DNA from 3 places in the Nostoc sp. 'Lobaria pulmonaria (5183) cyanobiont' genome. Region 1 is predicted to be linked to each of the others. Evidence: riboswitches for the same ligand, from Rfam matches in the RefSeq annotation. Region 1 holds a riboswitch; each other region holds the start of a gene.
What was found. Region 1 has a riboswitch for cobalamin ahead of NLP_RS03840 (DUF1636 domain-containing protein). Riboswitches for the same ligand answer to the same signal wherever they lie in the genome.
Positions count from the first base shown of each region.

Region 2: it holds a riboswitch for cobalamin, as region 1 does, so the genes downstream of both, cobW (cobalamin biosynthesis protein CobW) here and NLP_RS03840 (DUF1636 domain-containing protein) in region 1, are expected to answer to the same signal.
Region 3: it holds a riboswitch for cobalamin, as region 1 does, so the genes downstream of both, cobG (precorrin-3B synthase) here and NLP_RS03840 (DUF1636 domain-containing protein) in region 1, are expected to answer to the same signal.

Region 1 covers NZ_CP026692.1:901,501-905,715, reverse strand. The annotation lists gene NLP_RS03850 (sirohydrochlorin chelatase) at 1-440, shown strand, start outside; gene cobA (uroporphyrinogen-III C-methyltransferase) at 449-1,216, shown strand; cobalamin riboswitch at 1,373-1,544, shown strand; gene NLP_RS03840 (DUF1636 domain-containing protein) at 1,567-1,986, shown strand; gene NLP_RS03835 (cobalt-precorrin-6A reductase) at 1,983-2,723, shown strand; gene NLP_RS03830 (PEP-CTERM sorting domain-containing protein) at 2,753-3,304, shown strand; gene NLP_RS32745 (hypothetical protein) at 3,451-3,690, shown strand; gene NLP_RS03820 (inositol monophosphatase family protein) at 3,935-4,215, shown strand, end outside.
Region 2 covers NZ_CP026692.1:303,214-307,428, forward strand. The annotation lists gene NLP_RS01350 (class I SAM-dependent methyltransferase) at 1-481, opposite strand, end outside; gene NLP_RS01355 (hypothetical protein) at 500-964, opposite strand; gene cobW (cobalamin biosynthesis protein CobW) at 948-2,006, opposite strand; cobalamin riboswitch at 2,395-2,538, opposite strand; gene NLP_RS01365 (helix-turn-helix transcriptional regulator) at 2,619-3,665, shown strand; partial or broken gene NLP_RS01370 (TonB-dependent siderophore receptor) at 3,980-4,215, shown strand, end outside.
Region 3 covers NZ_CP026692.1:2,737,636-2,741,850, forward strand. The annotation lists gene NLP_RS11945 (hypothetical protein) at 114-488, shown strand; gene ssuD (alkanesulfonate monooxygenase) at 524-1,507, shown strand; adenosylcobalamin-variant (AdoCbl-variant) riboswitch at 1,949-2,038, shown strand; gene cobG (precorrin-3B synthase) at 2,100-3,551, shown strand; gene NLP_RS11960 (precorrin-8X methylmutase) at 3,710-4,215, shown strand, end outside.

The DNA.
Region 1 (4,215 bases):
CACTAGCACAGCAGACTCTTGGTCAAGATATCATGATTGAGTTGCAACCATATTTAGGCTCTCACCCCAATTTAGAGAAATTGCTGGCAAAACAAATAGCTGCTATAAAAGCAGAAGCATGGATTCTATTAGCTCATGGTAGCCGTCGCCCAGGTTCTCAAGAAACTGTGGAAGCAATGGCGGCGAGTTTGGGAGCCGTGACTGCTTATTGGGCTGGTCCTCCTAGTTTAGAATTACGGGTGAAAGAGTTGGTAGGTGCTGGTTATCGGGAAATTGCAATCTTGCCATATTTTTTATTCGCTGGTGGAATAACCGATGCGATCGCCACCTCAATAGAGCAGCTAAAATTACAATTTTCTGCGGTGAATTTCCAATTGGCAGAGCCATTGGGAGCAAGTGCAGAATTAGCCGAGCTAATTTGGGATTTAACAGATAGATGAACCGCACAATGACAGAAAGGAACAAGTATTTGGGAAAGGTTTATTTAGTCGGTGCGGGGCCAGGAGATCCAGGACTAATAACTCTGAAGGCGAAAGGTTTGTTGGAATGTGCAGATGTAGTCATCTATGATGCCTTGGTGAGTCCGGCTATTTTGGCAATGATTAATCCCCAAGCCGAGCAAATTAATGCTGGTAAACGTGCGGGGAGACATTCGTTGTTGCAGTCAGAAACAACTCAATTGCTGATTGATAAAGCGCAGGATCATGCAATTGTAGTGCGGCTAAAGGGTGGCGATCCGTTTATTTTTGGTCGCGGTGGCGAAGAGATGGAAGAATTAGTCAAAGCTGGAATATCAACGGAAGTAGTGCCCGGTATCACATCGGGAATTGCAGCAGCAGCATACTCAGGTATTCCTTTGACGCATCGGCTGTATAGTTCATCAGTGACATTTGTAACTGGTCACGAGGCGGCGGGTAAGTATAGACCGATTGTAAATTGGAGTGCGATCGCTCACGGTTCCGAAACCATTGTAATTTATATGGGAATTCACAATCTGCCTTATATTGTGGAAGAATTAAGTGCAGCTGGGTTGAATTTAGAAACGCCGATTGCTTTGGTGCGCTGGGGTACACGACCAGAACAAGAAGAATTGATTGGTACTTTAAAGACAATTGTCAAACAGGTAGAGGAAACTGGATTTAGTGCGCCTGCGATCGCAGTTATTGGACAAGTAGTAAATATGCACAGTATTTTATCTGGCTGTCGCCCAGTTTGATGGTTGCCACAAAGCTTGTTGTTTCGTATTCTCCGATAACCCTAGTACCACTGCGTGGAAGTCAAAAGTCAAAAATCAAAAGTCAAAAGTATTGTATTCCGGACTTTCGCGTCATTTTGAATGGTATGTTTATTTACGCCATGTTGTACTAGTGTATGATCGATAAGGTTATTCGGTTCTGGTGGGAGTCAGTCACCAGAGGTAACGGGGAAAGTTCGGTGCAAATCCGGCGCTTGGGAGCAACTGTGAACCAATTTGAGATTAAAGAACTAAATCTCAAATCTCAAATTGAGTGAGTCAGGATGCCCACCGAAATAGATTTATTAGTTTCACATATCTGCGAGGTACAGATGACTACTACTGTAAATATTTCCCCAACCAGTCCAATGGAAGTTGCTGAACATACTTTATTTGTTTGCAAAACCTGTGCCAGTGTTTGGCAAAATGGAAAACGCTTAGGTGAAAGTGGTGGTGAAAAACTTCTACACGAACTTCAGCAGTTGGCACAAGATTGGGACTTACGAGATCGATTCCCGATTCAGGAAGTTGAATGTATGAGTGCTTGTAATCGTTCTTGTGTAGTCGCCTTTGCTGCTAAAGGTAAATTAACATATTTATTTGGTGATTTAGGCGTTGATGGTAATGCCTCTGCGGTACTGGAATGTGCTAGTCAATACTATGCCAAAGCAGATGGTTTACTACCTTGGTCAGAGCGTCCAGAAGCAATGAAGAAGGGCATTTTAGCAAAAATTCCACCTTTATCTAAATGATCCGCGTTTTGATTCTGGGTGGGACGGGTGATGCAGCAGAATTAGCTGCCAAAGTTACGACTATCCAAGGGTTAGAAGTAATCACCTCTCTAGCTGGCCGCACCCGTGAACCGTCAGTACCGTTGGGCGATTTACGGGTTGGAGGCTTCGGTGGCGTGACTGGATTGGCTAGCTATCTGCAAGTCATGCAAATTGACTTATTAATTGATGCAACCCATCCTTTCGCTACTCAAATTTCTTTCAATGCCGCAGATGCAGCAATGGAAGTTAGAGTACCCCGCCTGATGTTAATTCGTCCACCTTGGGAAAAAGTAAGTGGCGATCGCTGGATTGAACTGGATAATGTTGCAGCCGCAGCAACAGCCGTGCAAAACCAGGCACAGCGAGTGTTTTTGACAGTTGGTAGGCAAGAACTGTCCGCTTTTGCTCACCTAGAGAAAATTTGGTTTTTGATGCGGATGATTGACCCTCCTGGCGATGATGCTTTAGTACCGCCGGGGATGGTATTGTGCGATCGCGGGCCTTTTACCCTCAATAATGAAAGACAAATTCTGATTGAGAATAACATTGATACCATCGTCAGCAAAAATAGCGGTGGCGATGCTACAAAGCCCAAGATTATTGCAGCGCGAGAACTGGGCGTAAAGGTTGTGATGGTCAATCGTTCAGCGATACCGCCAGGGGAACAGGTTAGTAATGTTGATGCTGCTTTGGCGTGGTTATTAGATCGCTGCTAAGTAAATAGGCAAGATTGATAATACTATCTTTGTTAATTCCGTATAATACACCGGAACCTTCTACAATATCCGCGATCGCAGTAACGACTTCCATGAAAAATCTAGCTTTATCTGCCATAGCCCTCGTCACCATATCTGGATTAGTTTTCGGGACAATGCCGGACGCTTCTGCTTTAAGTTGGAACTGGAATTATTCTGGTACTGGCATAGAAGCGAACGGTATTTTCACCACTAATGACACCCCTAACGATTTGGGTTTTTACTTGATTACTGGAATTACTGGTACACGAAATGGTGAAATAATTACTGCTCTGCAACCCGCCGGGACTCCAATGCCAGGAAACGAACCTTTTGATGTTGATAATTTAATTAGCCTTAATACTCAGCAGTTAACACGTAAGGGTTTTGCGTATTCCATTTCGGGAGGAAATTATTCTAGTCCATTTTTCGCTAGTTTTTTGCCGACACCAGGTTATTTAGAGGTTTTTTCTGCGCCAAATAGACCAGGTTTTGAAAAGTTAGGATTAGAAGATAGGGAATTACCCATTAGTTTTTCTGCAAACCTAATCACCGTCCCTTAACCCACTTCTATTTTTAGCTTACTCATCATCGGCACTCTGGGCGCACCTCCAGTACTCAAACGTCACAAGCTATTCAAATTCACTCAGAAGAAGCTCGAAAAAGTTTCCTAAAACCATTTGTAGGGTAACTTTAATTAAATACAGTTTTGCGTAAAAGCGTAGCGTTTTTAATCCAAGCCAACGCATTAACAATCCAAGCCAACGCATTAACAATCCAAGCCGACGCATTAACAATCCAAGCCGACGTATTAACAATCCAAGCCAACGCATTAACAATCCAAGCCGACGTATTAACAATCCAAGCCGACGTATTAACAATCCAAGCCGACGCATTGACAATCCAAGCCAACGCATTAACAATCCAAGCTAACGCATTGGCATTGTAGGATATTGCCTTTGATTAATTCGCTATGAATTAATGAAATGCTGTACTAAGTGTTGGCGTTCGGTCTTAAACCCTTAAATTTACGAGAAAACTTGCGATTTATCTATAGGCTCTTTGAGACATACAGATTAAAGTAATATAGCAACGGTGGTATTATTGCATCCAAATGATACCGTAATTTTGTCTAGATGTAGAATTATATCGCCCTGCCAACGGGAGATTATTTCTAAAAGGAGTTTGCTGTAATGTCCACAACCCCAACTACTCGATTAATTTTAGAGACTTTACTCCCTCATCTCAAAGTAGCAGCAGCCTATGCCCATTTTTTACAACCAAAAATTGCTGCACTTCCCGCCAAAGAACAAGGAAACAACTTTTTTAGTGCTGCACTTACTGATGCAGATGTGGCTATTCAAAATCTGGTAGAAGTAGTATTACTAGGCACTTTTCCCGATATTCGCTTTTATGGTGAAGAATATGAAAGTTCTAATAATACCAAATATTTTCGGGCTACCGAACTTGGTTC
Region 2 (4,215 bases), 600 kb from region 1:
CACCATTACTTAATAAATGAGCTGCACCCTGAGCCAAATCGTCAACAGCAATATATTGACTGCTTTCACTCAACAGAACTAAATCATAGGAGTATGATTTGTGAAAATCTTCAAATCTCGTTAAATAGAAAGGTACTCGACCATTGGTATTTTGAATAAACCTCTCTTGCTGGAGTGCGTCGGGTGCTAATCCCTCAACACTGAAACCGCGATCGCACAAATATGCTGCGTTACCTCCAATCCCACAGCCTACGTCAAGCACAGTTTTTATCCCCTCTGGGATAAAACTCAAAAGTTTGGCTGTATATGCGGCTTGCGCCACACGCAGGCGAGTTAGAGTTAATTCTTCACCCACAGTAGGTAGTGGTTCCCAATACCCGTAATGCAGATAAGAGGAATTTGTAAGTCCCATGTAATAATCTATCGCTGCATTTTGGTAGCGAGTTGCTTTGGGAATATTGCTTGATTTTGGCTTGAGCATTGAGGACTAAAGTAAGTTTTAGGGTATTAAGCTTGGTTTAAATTCTGACCATCGCTTGCAAACTTGTTCGTAGCAATCGGGTGGAGTAATTTTTAGTTGGTGTAAAAAATTCACCTCAATCTGAGGTTCAGCCTTTAGCACCAGAAGAATATCTTGATGGGGATTGTATGTTGCGATCGCTGGGAAAATTGATGAAATCATGGATGAGCAGATTGGATGTGATATAAATCCGCCATCCTGAAATGATCGCAAGTAAAACCTAATCAGATCGGAGGGGAGAAATTGGAGAGTGAAGGCAACTGTATCAATAGTTGTATTTGTCGGGTGAGTAACTTTAGTATCCACATCACAAATAACAACTCCCCGCCCAAATGACTGAAATCCCTTCCATCCTGTGTAACCGATTACCAGCAGATTGTTATGAATAAAGCTATTTTGCCAGTAGCCGAAATTTCCTTGCCAAACACTATTGGATGGTCGCATTGATTTCCTCCCCCAAGACAATTGACTCAATGCGAACCTGCTCAAGCTCTCGTCCAATCAATACTAATCGCGTTTGACGGGGTTCCTGGGGTTGCCAAGGACGATCATAAAAGTAGTCAAATCGATTACCGACACCCTGTAATACCAGGCGCATAGCTTTGTTTGGAACTGCTACAAATCCCTTAATTCGATAAATTTCTTGCTGTTGCACCAATGTTTGCAAGCGTTTGACTAGGGCTGTCGGCTCAAATGCCTGGTTTAACAGTAGTTGCACTGCATTAATCCCTTCATCATGTTCATGTTCGGCTTCGTTGTCGTGGTGACTGGGGCGACTATCCAAGTTGTCTTCTACCGCAGCGTTGAAACCGAGTAACAAATCGCCACTGATTTTACCATCCTGGCAAGGAATGACTTTTACACCAGGCGATAAGTTCTGTTTCAGCCAATCTTGTACCCTAACTTGCGTTTTTTCATCAACGCGATCGCTTTTAGTCAGCAATACTAGATCAGCACAAGCCAGCTGATCTTCAAATAGTTCCTCAATCGGTGTTTCGTGTTCTATGCTAGAGTCGGCTTGTCGCTGTGCTAAGAGGGCTGCTAAATCGCCTACATATTGATTAGTTGCTAAGGCTTCACAGTCCACCACAGTAATTACGCTGTCCACTGTCGCGCCTGTGCGAATTTCCGGCCAGCGAAATGCTTGCACCAATGGTTTTGGGAGTGCTAGTCCAGAGGTTTCAATCAACATACAGTCAAGGCTGGCGCGTCGCTTCAGCAATTCTTGCATTGCTGGTAAGAATTCCTCTTGCACCGTGCAACACAAACAACCGTTGGTGAGTTCAACAATATTACTGTTGGAATCGTCTTCATCGTCACAAACTCGGCAGTCACGCAAAAGTTCGCCATCAATGCCGATTTCTCCAAATTCATTCACCAAAACAGCAATGCGTCGTCCTTCATTATTTTGCAGTAAATGGCGGATTAACGTCGTTTTGCCTGCACCTAGAAATCCTGTAATTACTGTGACGGGAATTTTTTGCATATAAAGTGTGTCGTTTGTTGATTAATTTTGCAATCACAAGAAAGAAGTTTTAACCACAGATATCACGAAGTAGAGATGTGTGACGAAGTTCAATTTCGCCTCTCTACTAATTTGCAGGTGATGTGAAAGGTAATTTATTAGGCGCGAACATTAGCCAAACAAATCAGCGTATCCATCTTTTTTGTGAATAGTTACGCCAAAGAGAATTAGTGCGAGCGATGTCTACGACGGGCTACGCCTACGCAATTTGTACCCGAAATTAACCATCTACTGTCTCATAGAAAGCCGTAACCTGTAGCGTTTTGATATGTGGAGCTATGAGAATGTCAAGCTTAGTAGTTGTAGAAATCTTCATAAAAATACTTCTCTGTGCCTCGCAGATGTACAAAATTTACAAGTCAACTTCGGCGGGCATTCTGACTTACAAGGCAAGCCTTGATTACAGCTGCGGGACAGCGCCGGATTCACATCGGACTTTCCCCCTTGCGCCTGATGGCTGCTCCCCATCAGAACCGAGATTCCTTTGCATATTAACACACTATTTAGATTAGATGAATTGTTGCAACTAAATTGCGAGAAAATTGCAATAGCCTAGAATACTTTTTGCAAATTATGGAAATCATTTCCCACAAGGAATATGTTGAACGCTGGCTGGAAAGTCTCAAACAGAATGAAGTTTACTACAACATCAATGGGTTCGATTTTTTGGAGAAGTTTGAGAGTCAATTGCACAATTCTAACCATCGATTCGCCAACTTCCGTCCCAACTTCCGAATGAAGATTACAGATGAACTATATTATCGAAACTTCGGTCTCAAAAACGAGCATTCTGACTTTTATACCTTAGTTTCCAAATTCTATCTTTCAGGCTGTTCTACGGTCAGTTGCCCCAATGTGGAAGGAGTAGAAGCAAATTATGAAGAAAAGGGTGGATACAATTATTTGTTTTACCTGCCAAATATTAAAGAAATTGAACACTATTATGCTGGTGATCGCATACTCACCATCATTATTGATTGGAATGCTGAATTTTTCCGAGCATTCATAGGAAGTAGTCACAGTTTACCACAACAGTTGCGTCCATTTCTGGAGAGCGATCTCGCTCCCCAGTTTCACTGTACCGTCGGTTTAATTACACCTGCAATGCGAAGCGTATTGCATCAGATTTGCAACATATCATATCAAGGAATTGCCCAGCGAATGTTTTTGGAAAGTAAGGCGTTAGAACTACTGGCATTGCAACTCGATCAACTCGCAGCAGCTGAAGGTTGTAATTTACCGATAGCATCACTTAAACCTAGAGATATTGAGCAAATTTATCAAGCCAGGGAAATTTTACTTACTCAGTGGCTTAAGCCACCATCTGTATGTGAATTGGCGCAGCAGGTGAAGTGCGATCGCAAAAAACTCATGCAGGGATTTCGCCAAGTCTTTGGTACCACCCTGTTCAGTTATCTGCGCGATTACCGCATGGAGCAAGCCAGACAATTACTTCAAGAGCGGGGATGCAAGGTTACAGAAGCTGCGAATGCCGTTGGCTACTCAAATACGGGTCATTTTGCCGCAGCCTTCAAACGCAAGTATGGCATCACACCCCGTGAATGTTTGGTAGGAAATAAGCCAATTCCTCCTTTCGGGATCGAAATTCCTCCTCTTTGAGTTGCAGAGTAGCCCCATCACGTAATCTTTTTTGATAGTTTTCTTGCAACAGATTACTAATAATTGCTGGACGGATTTTGGGTGTGAACATGGTAAAACGGATGTGGGCAAATTACGCTGGGGGCATTGGCAGTCTGGCGATCGCATTTCTACTATTATGTGGGCAAGCAGCTAGGGCTGAGGTGACAAGTACGCAAACGCTACGCCCAAAAAACTCTCCTAACCGAATCCTGCGTCTCCATGATGTTCAGGTTCCTGCGAGGACAGTGAAGGACTGGCTAGCTCAGGTAGAAACTGCGACAGTATCTTCATTTAATGGTAATCGTGTTGCAGCACCCATTGACGTGTTTAATCCAGTATATGACCGATCCCTTGGTGCAATTTTGAACCCTGATCGAAAGGAGTCCTTGCTCATAGATGCACTGGGTATTTATGTCCAAGATCAGATCGCGCTGAGTGAGAATCTGAAGTTGCTCTTATGTGTACGGTTTGATGCCTTTAAACAGACGGATGGAGATTTGGTAGCAAACACCGAAAGCAGCCAGTCAGG
Region 3 (4,215 bases), 1.8 Mb from region 1:
GTTTGTGAAATACTACTCTTTAAACTACGGCAAATAGATATGTTTTAAGTAATATTGTACAAAAATTACCATAAAACATCGCGTCATGAAAGCAATTACAGGCTAATCCTAAGATGACAAACACAGAAATTCGTACAGATCGAGTTAAAGTCCCTAACGGAGATTATATGGCTGCGCGAAAATTTGCCACAGAAAATCCGAAATTAGTGCGATTAGTTCTTGAGGAGATAGATAACACAGGTCAATGGAGTGAGAAAAACCGATCAGAAGTTGTAAAACTGACTATTCCTCACCTGAAAATTGATGAAGATATTTTAACAACAATGGTTGAAAGGCGAACTTACGGGTTAAGACCAATTACGCCAGAAATCATGGAAAATCAACATAAGATTGCAGATTTGTTTGCCAAAGAAAAAGTTATTTTTAAACCTATTAATATCAAGGAAGCGATGCTGACTAGCGAACAATATGCAGCTATCACACCATAAACCATTAGCCAGAAATAGCGCCAGGAGATAGGAAAATGGAAGTTTTTTGGTATTTGCCGACACAGGGAGATGAGCGTTATTTAGGTACTACAATCGGCAGGCGACCAGCCACTTATCCCTATATGCAGCAAATAGCTCAGGCTGTTGATAAATTGGGCTATGGTGGGATGTTGATTGGTACTGGACAAAAACAAGATACTTGGATTGTAGCTACTTCGTTAATTTCAGTTACAGAACGCTTGCGGTTTCTTGTAGCCTTTCGTCCAGCAATTATGTCGCCTTCTTTGGCAGTCAGGATGGCTGCGACTTTTGACCAGATTTCTAACGGTCGAATTATTCTGAATGTTGTCACTGGTGGCGACACAAAAGAACTTGCTAAAGATGGGATTTTCTTAGATCACGATCAGCGTTATGATCTCACGGATGAGTTTTTGACAATTTGGCGATCGCTCATGCAAGGTGAAGAAGTAAGCTATAGTGGTCGCCACTTGCAAGTTCAAGGCGCAAAACTCCAATTTTCTCCCGTACAAAAGCCTTACCCCACCTTATATTTTGGTGGTTCTTCAGATGCCGCTCTCCAAGTTGCTGCCAAACACATTGATGTGTATTTAACTTGGGGTGAACCACCAAATCGAGTTGCTCAAAAGATTACAAAGGTACGCCGATTAGCAGCAGAACAAGGTAGAACAGTCCGCTTTGGGATTCGGATGCACGTCATAGTCCGCGAAACTACGCAAAAAGCTTGGGATGCAGCTAATGAACTGATTCAGTATGTGGATGATGAAACCATAGCAGCTGCACATCAGCGATTTACTCAGTCTGAATCAGAAGGGCAACGCCGCATGGCCCAACTGCACAATGGCGAGGTTGCCTCCGGCACGCTACGCGAACGCCAAAACTTAGAAATTAGCCCCAACTTATGGGCAGGTGTTGGCTTAGTGCGTGGGGGCGCTGGGACTGCCTTAGTCGGAGATCCAGAGACAGTTGCAGCGCGAATGTTAGAATATACCGATTTATGAATTGATACCTTCGTTTTCTCAGGGTATCCCCATCTCGAAGAAGCCTATCGAGTCGCAGAATTATTATTTCCCAGGTTGCCGTTACAAACTCCGGCGATTGCATTACCGCAGCAGGTTGCAAGTACATTCAGTGAATTTGTTACCAACACAGATTTACTCAAACCACAGCCTGTGTAAGCAATTCAAAATTCCAAAAAGCATGAGTCCGAAAAAACCTCAACTTAGACCGGCTAACTTTTTCTAAAGCAAGTTTTGCAGCAAAAAGGCTCAAGCATTCCTGCCTGAGCCATGACTAAATTCAATTTATAGACTAGCTTCAAGAGCTATATCTTCCGATCGGTAGTGGATAAGTTCAGTTAAAATTTCTGGCTATACTAATGTAAGATAATTATCTGGATGATGTCTAGGTTGAAATCTATAACCTAAACAAAGTCTAAATTACTAAAGCTAAAAGTTGGGAAACTCCGGTGAAATTCCGGGACTGTGCCGCAGCTGTGATGGGATCGCCCAAGTCAGAATGCCAACTCTCAGGATGTCCTGAAGACACACTCACCGTCTACTCCCTGCGTTGCACGGGGAAGGAGTTTTAAGTTTGGTTTCTGGATTTGCCACTTGTCCTGGCTTGTTTTATGCTACTCCCGCCGCAGATGGTATATTATCTCGCGTTAGAATACCAGGTGGAATTATTAGTAGTCAGCAATGCCGTGCGATCGCAGATATAGCAGAACAGCATGGTGGCGGCTATATAGATGTGACTAATCGAGCCAACCTGCAAGTTCGTGAAATCCGCACGGGGATAAATGCTGAGGTTCTGAAGTACCTCCAAAAGATGGGATTGGGTTCTGACAATACTCTTGTAGACCAAATCCGCAATATTATGACCAGTCCAACTGCTGGTATCGATCCCCAGGAATTAATCGACACTCGCCCTTTTGTCCAAGGTTGGGATGATTATATTACAGCACATCCGGCGCTTTCGGGACTCTCGGCAAAATTTAGCGTTTGCTTTGATGGTGGTGGGATAATTCAGGTGGGCGATCGCTTGAATGATATCACCTTTGCAGCTGTCTTAATTAACGATAATGTTTACTTTTGCCTCTATCTCAGTGTCGGCGAGAAGGGTCAACCGCCCAGCGATACGGGAATTTTGTTACCACCAGAGGACTGTTTGCCTGTCTTAGCAGCTTTGGCGGATGTCTATCTAGCTTATAGTCATACTCCGAGTAAACGGCGGCTACGTTTGAGAGAGTTATTGAATACTTTGGGTTGTGAAAATTATCTCCAAGAAGTTGAGCAGCGTCTACCTTTCCCCCTTTTATGCAGTGAAATAAGAAAAGACCTACTCCCCCAGCAAGGCAAGAGGGAAAAATATCACCATATTGGCATTCATCCCCAACGTCAGCAAGGCTTATTTTACATTGGTGTTGTCTTGCCCCTTGGTCGATTGGAGAGTAGACAGATGCGGGGTTTAGCAGATTTAGCAACGAAATACGGTAGTGCAATCAGGCTAACCCCTTGGCAAAATTTGCTCCTTACAGATATTCCTCAGCAATGGGTTGCTGATGTCCAAAGTGAAATTGCTTTCTTAGGATTAGATTCCTCTGCAACCAACATCAAAACTGGATTAGTTGCCTGTTCTGGAAAAAAGGGTTGCGCCGCTTCTGCTACGGATACCAAAAGTCATGCGTTGACATTAGCAGAGTATCTTGAAACTCGCATTACTCTCGATTACCCAGTTAATATCCACTTTAGCGGCTGCGAAAAATCTTGTGCCCAACATAGCAAGAGTGATATTACTCTGCTTGGTGTCAGCTTCAATGCTGACAATGAAACTGTGGAAGGATATCACATTTATGTTGGTGACAGCAAGCATAAATTCGGACGCGAACTATATCAATATGTAACTTTTGCCGAACTACCTGCATTAATAGAGCGGATGCTATATGTATATAAAATTCAACGCTTAAATTCTGATGAGTCCTTTGGGGAATTTGCTAATCGATATCCACCAGCACAATTACAGCAGTTATTTAATAAATACTGAGAAAATGGAACCACAGATAAATACAGATAATTGATTCCTCCCTTTCTCTGATGTGTTCTCTGCGCCTCTGCGGTTAATTAAATTAGATATTCTTCTATTGAAAAAGAAGTATTTATACTAACAAACAAATTAATCCAAAATCTAAAATCCCAAATTTAATGCCCGACTATATCCGAGATGCCAACGAAATTTACCGTAATTCCTTTGCAATCATCCGGTCAGAAGCGAACTTAGATGTGTTGCCACCGGATGTAGCAAAAGTTGCTGTGCGTCTAATTCATGCCTGTGGGATGACGGATATTGTCACTGACTTGGGATATTCACCAACAGCAGTACAATCCGCAAGGGCAGCATTAGCCGCAGGAGCGCCAATTCTGTGCGATTGCCGGATGGTTGCCGATGGCGTTACCAAACGGCGGTTGTCTGCAAACAATCAAGTTATCTGTACCCTCAACGAGCCAGAAGTGCCAGAACTTGCCCAGAGTATGGGTACTACAAGGTCGGCAGCAGCTTTAGAATTATGGCGATCGCACCTAAAAGGCTCAGTAATCGCAATTGGCAATGCGCCCACCGCCCTGTTCAGACTGCTAGAAATGCTCGATGCAGGAGCGCCCAAACCTGCGATTATCTTAGGCTTTCCAGTGGGGTTTGTTGGTGCAGCAGA